Regions from separate parts of the Cryptosporangium arvum DSM 44712 genome, predicted to be linked through region 1. Evidence: riboswitches for the same ligand, from Rfam matches in the RefSeq annotation. Region 1 holds a riboswitch; the other holds the start of a gene.
The links. A riboswitch is a leader RNA that binds a small molecule or an ion and turns the genes downstream of it on or off. The one in region 1 is predicted to bind ZMP and ZTP.
Positions count from the first base shown of each region.

Region 1 (3,644 bases):
GACGCCCTTGTCCAGGCGGGCCTGGTCGAGGTCGGTCAGCACGACCGGCACCTCGAGCTTGCGCGCGAACAGCAGCGCGAGCTGACCGGCCATCAGCCCGGCGCCGACCACGCCCACCTTCGTCACCGGCCGGGCGAGCTTCCGGTCCGGCACCCCGACCGGGCGCTTCGCGCGCTTCTGCACCAGGTCGAACGAGTACAGGCCGGCGCGCAGCTCGTCGCCCATGATCAGGTCGGCGAGCGCCTCGTCCTCGGCGGCGGTGCCGTCCTCGAACGTCGACGTCCTGGCCGCGGCGATCAGGTCGAGGGCCCGGTACGGCGCCGGGGAGGCGCCGTGCACCTTGCCGTCCGCGACCGCGCGGCCCCAGGCGACGGCGTCGTCCCAGGCTTGCCCGCGGTCGATCTCCGGGCGCGCGACCTCGACGTCTCCACGCAGCACCCCGGCCGCCCACTCCAGCGACCGCTCCAGGAAGTCGGCCGGCTCGAAGAGAACGTCGCCGATGCCCAGCTCCAGGTATTGCGTGGGCTTGAGCATCTTGTTCTGGTTCAGCGCGTTCTCGACGATCACCGTCACCGCGTTCCCGGCGCCGATGAGGTTCGGCAGCAGCCAGGTGCCGCCCCAGCCCGGTACCAGTCCGAGGAACACCTCGGGCAGCGCGAGCGCGGCCGCGCCGGAGGAGATCGTGCGGTAGTCGCAGTGCAGGCCGATCTCGATGCCGCCGCCCATCGCGGCACCGTTCACGAACGCGAACGTCGGCACCGACGCGTCGCGCAGCCGGGCGAACGTCGCGTGGCCGAGCCGGCCGATCGCCAGCGCCTGCTCGCGGTCGGTGAGGCGGGGGACGCCGTCGAGGTCGGCGCCGACCGCGAAGATGAACGGCTTGCCGGTGACCGCGATCGCCTTGACGCCCGGCGAGTGGGCCTCGATCTCGTCCAGAGCGGAGTTGAGGGAGGCCAGACCGCCCGGGCCGAACGTCGAGGGACGCGTGTGGTCCTTGCCGTTGTCCAACGTGATCAGCGCGATCTCGCCGTCCAGGCCGGGCAGCGCCAGGTAGCGGACGAACGCGTTCGTCACGACCTCGTCAGCGAATTCGGGGGTCGTCACTTGGTGCCCTCCCAGTTCGGGTTCTCCCAGATGACCGCCCCGCCCATGCCGATGCCGATGCACATCGCGGTGAGCCCGTAGCGCACGTCCGGACGCTCCGCGAAGTGCCGCGAGAGCTGGGTGAAGAGCCGGACGCCGGAGGACGCCAGCGGGTGACCGATCGCGATCGCGCCGCCCCACGGGTTGACGCGCTCGTCGTCGTCGGCGATGCCGAAGTGGTCGAGCAGTGCGAGCACCTGCACCGCGAACGCCTCGTTGAGCTCGAACAGCCCGATGTCGTCGATGCCCAGACCGGCCTTCGCCAGCGCCTTCTCGGTGGCCGGTACCGGGCCGACGCCCATCACCTCGGGCTCCACGCCCACGAACGCGAACGACACCAGCCGGGCGCCGATCGGGAGGCCCAGTTCACGGGCCACGTCCTCGGCGGCCAGGATGCTCGCGGTCGCCCCGTCGTTCAGGCCGGCCGCGTTGCCCGCGGTGACCCGGCCATGCGGGCGGAACGGCGTCTTGAGCCCGGCCAGGCCCTCCAGCGTCGTCTCCGGGCGCGGCGGCTCGTCGGCGGTGGCCAGGCCCCAGCCCTTCTCCGCGCTGCGGGTGGCGACCGTGACCAGGTCGCGCTGGATCTTGCCGTTGGCCAGCGCCTTCGCGTACTTCTGCTGGCTGGCGAGCGCGAACGCGTCCGCCCGCTCGCGCGTCAGGTGCGGGAAGCGGTCGTGCAGGTTCTCCGCGGTCTGGCCCATCACCAGCGCCGACGGGTCGACGATGCGCTCGGACAGGAAGCGGGGGTTCGGGTCGACGCCCTCACCCATCGGGTGGCGTCCCATGTGCTCGACACCACCGGCGATCGCGACGTCGTACGCGCCGAACGCGATGCCGCCGGCGACGCTCGTGGCCGCGGTCATCGCGCCCGCGCACATGCGGTCGACGGCGAAGCCGGGCACCGACTTCGGCAGGCCGGCCAGCAGCGCGGCGGTCCGGCCGATCGTCAGGCCCTGGTCACCGGTCTGGGTGGTGGCCGCGATGGCCACCTCGTCGATCCGCGCAGGCGGCAGCGACGGGTTACGGCGGAGCAGCTCGCGGATGGTGCGGATCACGAGGTCGTCGGCGCGCGTCTCGGCGTAGATCCCCTTCGGCCCGGCCTTGCCGAACGGGGTGCGGACGCCGTCGACGAAGACCACGTCACGGCTCTGACGGGACACAGGTCCTCCACGGATTGGAAATATCTGGCGCGAATGCTACTCGCCGGTAACACCGACCGGTAACGCACCTAAAACGTGTGACGAGGCACACCGCCCATGTAACACGCCGTCGGGTGCTCCTCCCCTCGCCGCTAGGGTGGAGGCGTCGCGACTGGCGCAGTCAAAGGTGGAAGCAACCACCGGGAAGCGACACGGATCCCGTACGAAAACACCGTGCGCCTGGGTGGCGGGGCTGACGACATCAGGGAGCTTTTCGATGACGCTCAACCAACCGCCCACGCCGCACCTCGCCGCGGAAGACCCCGACGTCGCCCGGCTCGTCGAGGCCGAGGCCCAGCGCCAGCAGGACACGATCCGGCTCATCGCGTCGGAGAACTACGTGTCCGCGGCCGTGCTCGAGGCCACCGGGTCGGTGTTCACCAACAAGTACTCCGAGGGGTACGCCGGTAAGCGGTACTACGAGGGCCAGCAGCTGGTAGACCCGCTCGAGGAGCTGGCGATCGCCCGCGCGAAGGCCGTGTTCGGCGCCGAGCACGTCAACGTGCAGCCGTACTCCGGCTCGCCGGCGAACCTCGCGATCTACCTCGCCGTGCTCAAGCCGGGCGAGACCGTGCTGGGCATGGGGCTGCCGAGCGGCGGGCACCTCACCCACGGCTGGAGCGTGTCGGCCACCGGCAAGTGGTTCAACGCGGTGCACTACGGCGTCCGCAAGGAGACCGGCCGCGTCGACCTGGACGAGGTGCGCGACCTGGCGCTGCGCGAGCGTCCGAAGCTGATCTTCTGCGGCGGCACCGCGGTGCCGCGCACGATCGACTTCGCCGGCTTCGCCGCCATCGCGAAGGAGGTCGGTGCGGTGCTCGCGGCCGACGTCGCGCACATCGCCGGGCTGATCGCCGGCGGCGCGCACCCGTCGCCGGTCGGCCACGCCGACATCATCTCGACGACGACGCACAAGACCCTCCGCGGGCCGCGCGGCGCGATGCTCATGTCCACCGAGGAGTGGGCGAAGCCGCTGGACAAGGCCGTGTTCCCGGGCCTGCAGGGCGGGCCGCACAACCACACGACGGCGGCGATCGCGGTCGCGCTGAAGGAAGCGGCGACGCCGGAGTTCTCGGCCTACGCCCACCAGATCGTCGCGAACGCGTCCGCGCTGGCCGACGCCCTGCTCGAGCGCGGCTTCGACCTGGTCTCCGGCGGCACCGACAACCACCTGATCCTGGCCGACCTGTCGCCCAAGGGCATCGGGGGCAAGCCGGCCGCGAAGGCGCTCGACCGCGCCGGGATCGAGCTCAACTACAACACGGTGCCGTTCGACCCGCGCAAGCCGTTCGACCCGTCGGG
Region 1 is NZ_KK073874.1:2,122,781-2,126,424, forward strand. Features, by position in the region: gene CRYAR_RS09875 (3-hydroxyacyl-CoA dehydrogenase NAD-binding domain-containing protein) at 1-1,104, opposite strand, end outside; gene CRYAR_RS09880 (thiolase family protein) at 1,101-2,303, opposite strand; ZMP/ZTP riboswitch at 2,441-2,535, shown strand; gene CRYAR_RS09885 (serine hydroxymethyltransferase) at 2,560-3,644, shown strand, end outside.

Region 2 (3,644 bases), 3.2 Mb from region 1:
CGCGCAGGGGTACTCGAACGAGCAGATCGCCGGGCTCTGGGTGATCAGCCCGGTGACCGCCAAGACCCACGTGAACCGGGCGATGACCAAGCTTGGCGCCAGGGACCGTGCGCAGCTCGTCGTCCTCGCCTACGAGTCGGGCCTGGTCCGGGGCCCGGACCGCGGCTAACGTCAGCCGCTCGACCTCGGTCGGAGCGTGGTGAGCGCCGCCCACACGGACTTCCCGTCCGGCACCGGGCACACGCCCCAGCCGCTCGCGAACGTGTCGACGAGTCGCAGTCCGCACGGTCCGCGCCCGACCGGGATCGTCGACGGGGTGACCGAGCGGTCGGCCACCGACAGGTGCAGGGAGGAGCCCCGGTAGGCCATCGTGACGAGCATGTCGGTGCGCGCGTGCCGCACCGCGTTGTCGACCAGTTCGGTGACCACCACCGCCGCCGCCTCGCCGACGTGCTCGAGGGACCAGGCCGCGCAGGCCGCCGCCAGCATCCGGCGGGCCTCCGGCGCCGCGTCCGCGGTGGGCCGGAGGTACAGCCGCAGACGGGCGACGTCCGGCATGTGAGCCTCCTCCGACCCGGGCGGCCCGGTGGTACCCCCGCTACGGAGGCGGAACCGCCGGACCGGGTTAGACTTCTGATCGGGTTCGGCCCAGAGCCCGGTCATGCACGCGCGCCCGCCACGGCGCCCTGACCGGAGGTCTCCGTGACCGATTCGTACTTCGCCGAGCCCGACCTCCCTCTCACCGTCACCGTGCGCCGCCACCAGGCCGGTATTCGCCTCGAGCTGACCGGTGAACTCGACCTCCGGACCGAGCCGCTGCTGCTCGGCGCGATCGATTCGCTGCTGCCGCGGCCCGGCGGCCCGGTCATGGTGGACTGCACCGCGTTGCGGTTCATCGACGCGCGCGGGCTCGCGACGCTGCTGCGCGCCCAGGCCACGCTCACCGACGCCGGTTACGGCCTCGCCGTGACCAACCCCTCCGCGGCGCTGCGCCGCATCCTGTCCGCGACCGGTCTGTCCGGCACGCTGCCCGAGCGCTCCCGCCCGAAGCTCGACCGTTAGGCGGTGGCCCGCTCGGCCGCGGCCACCGCGTTGCGGAACAGCATCGCGACGGTCGTCGGTCCGACGCCGCCGACCCGCGGCGTGATGGCCGAGGCCACCTGCTCACACGCTTCGTCGACGTCGGGCAGGAGCCGCCGGCCCGCGTACCGGACCCCGGCGCCGATCACGACCGCGCCCGGGCGCACGTGCTCGGGCCGGACGATGCCCGGCACGCCGGCCGCGGCGACCAGGATCTCCGCGCGGCGGGTGTAGCGCTCCCAGTCCGGGACGCCGGTGTGCACGACGGTGACCGCGGCGTTCGCGGTCGGCCGCTTCTGCGCGAGCAGCATGGCCAGCGGCCGGCCGAGCGTCGCGCCCCGCCCCAGGATCACGACCTCGCGCCCGGACACCGGGATCTCGTAGTGCGCGAGCAGCGCCTCGATACCGGCCGGGGTGCACGGCAGCGGCCCGGGAAGGCCCACCGCGAGCCGCCCCATGTTCGTCGGGTGCATGCCGTCGACGTCCTTGTCGGGCTCGAGGGCCTGCAGGGCGGCGTCGTAGTCGAGGTGGCCCGGGATCGGGTACTGCACGAGCACGCCGTGCACGGTCTCGTCGGTGTTGAACTCGCTGACGACCTCGAGCAGGTCGGCCTGGGTCGCGTCGGCGGGCAGGTGCCGGTGCGGCGAGTCGAAGCCCAGATCGGCGGCCTGCTTCTGCTTGATGCGGATGTAGCCGGCGCTGGCCTCGTCGTCGCCGACCAGGACGGTCGCGAGGCCGGGCCGCACGCCCCGGGCGCGGAGCGCGTCGGCGCGCCGGGCGACGTCGGCGAGTACGGACGCGGCCACCGGGCCGCCGGGCAGGAGTCGAGCCGTCATCGACGCTCCTCGAGGTGCGGAAGCCCAGGCGGTCGACTCCCGCGGAGAGGCTCCCCGATGGTTCGGACCATCCCAGTGCCGCCAGTCGCGTCTACCGGTCAGGATACCGGGGCCGGGACGAGCGCGGCGCGTGCCGTCGCCCGTGCGCCCAGCGCCGCGACGAGCACGACGTTCACGGTGACGGCGAGCCAGCCGACGTTCGCGATGTGCGCCACCGGCCAGCCGAGCGCGGCGACCGCCACCCCGAGCGCGACCCAGGTGTGCTCGCGGCGCAGACCCACCGCGATCAGGAGCAGCGTCAGCGGGAAGCCGAGGCCGAGGACCTTGATCAGCGTCGCGGCGCCGCCGGCGTCGTTGAGGTCGGTGTCGCCCAGCGCGACGTGCAGCGTGTTGAAGCCGTAGCCGATGTTCCCGGCCGCACCGAGCACCCCGACGACCAGCAGTGCGACGGCGAACGCGCCCCGCTGGGTGCCGGCCGCCCAGAACACCACGAGCACGTACCCGGCGGCGCCGAGCACGTGCAGCACGCCCGCGGCCGGGTCGTCCCAGCCGCGGAGCGCGTAGAGCAGGTCGGCGGCGAGGTAGATCAGCGGGGCCACGAGCAGTGACCCGGTCAGCAGGCGGTCGGTGGGTGTCACGGGACGCTCCCTCGGTCGGCGGGTTGCGCTCCACGATCGGGGCTCCGGCGGCCCGGGACATCGGGGCCGGCCCCCGGGGGTCCTAGGGCCAGCCCTGATCCATCCGGCCCCGCGGCTCTGCGACGATGCCGCCATGACCAGCACGGTTCGCGCGGCGGGCACGGGCGTGGCCGCGTTCGTCGTCGCGGGCGCGGGGGCGGGCGTGGCCGCGCTCGTCGTCGCCGGGTTCGTGCTGGGCCCGCACCTGGGCAACCTGCACAACGGTCTGATCGGGGCGTCGTTCGGCGCGGTCGGTCTCTACGTCGTGCACCGCCGGCCGGCGGTCCGCGAGGGCTGGTTGTTCGTCGCGACCGGGGCCGCCCACGCGTGGATGTTCGCCGCGCGGGAGTACGGCCTGCACCCCGGCCCGCTGCCGGGCGCGTCCTGGGTCGGCTGGCTCGGGGTGTGGCCGCTGCCGCTGGTGCTGGTGCTGGTCGGCGTCACGATCATGGGTTTCCCGGACGGGCGGCTGCCGTCGCCGGGATGGCGGCCGGTGGTCGGAGGGCTGGCCGCGGTCGGTCTGGTCCTCTCGGCCGTGTCGGCGTTGTGGCCGGTGGAGTACGCCCGCACCGGGCTGGTCGCCCCGCACCCGCTGCACCTGCCGGGGCGGGCGGACGCGTTCTACGAGATCGCCCGGGGCGTCGGCTACCTGCTGTTCCAGCTGACGTGGGTGGTGTGCGTGGTCGTGCGGCTGCGCCGGGCCCGCGGCGACGAGGCGCGTCAGCTGCGGGTGTTCGTGTTCGCCGCGGTCGGGTCGGGCGCGGCGATGGTGACCGGCCTGCTGATCTGGGGCAGCCCGCTGGCCGGGGTGCTGGCCGTTCCGCTGGTGGCGGTCGCGGCCGGTGCCGCGATCCTCAAGTACCGGCTGTACGACATCGACCCGGTGCTCAACAAGGCGTTCGTGTTCGCGGTGATGGCCGGCCTGGTGACGCTGGGTTACGCGGTGCTGGTGACGAGCATCGGGCAGCTGGTGTCCGGCTACGCCTCGCTGGTGGCGACCGGGGTGGTCGCGGTGGCGTTCGAACCGTTGCGCCGGCGGGTGCAGCGGCTG
Region 2 is NZ_KK073874.1:5,320,710-5,324,353, forward strand. Features, by position in the region: gene CRYAR_RS24155 (response regulator) at 1-169, shown strand, start outside; gene CRYAR_RS24160 (ATP-binding protein) at 172-558, opposite strand; gene CRYAR_RS43560 (STAS domain-containing protein) at 703-1,062, shown strand; gene CRYAR_RS24170 (bifunctional 5,10-methylenetetrahydrofolate dehydrogenase/5,10-methenyltetrahydrofolate cyclohydrolase) at 1,059-1,916, opposite strand; ZMP/ZTP riboswitch at 1,932-2,015, opposite strand; gene CRYAR_RS24175 (hypothetical protein) at 2,015-2,554, opposite strand; gene CRYAR_RS24180 (sensor histidine kinase) at 2,688-3,644, shown strand, end outside.
Region 2: it holds a riboswitch for ZMP and ZTP, as region 1 does, so the genes downstream of both, CRYAR_RS24170 (bifunctional 5,10-methylenetetrahydrofolate dehydrogenase/5,10-methenyltetrahydrofolate cyclohydrolase) here and CRYAR_RS09885 (serine hydroxymethyltransferase) in region 1, are expected to answer to the same signal.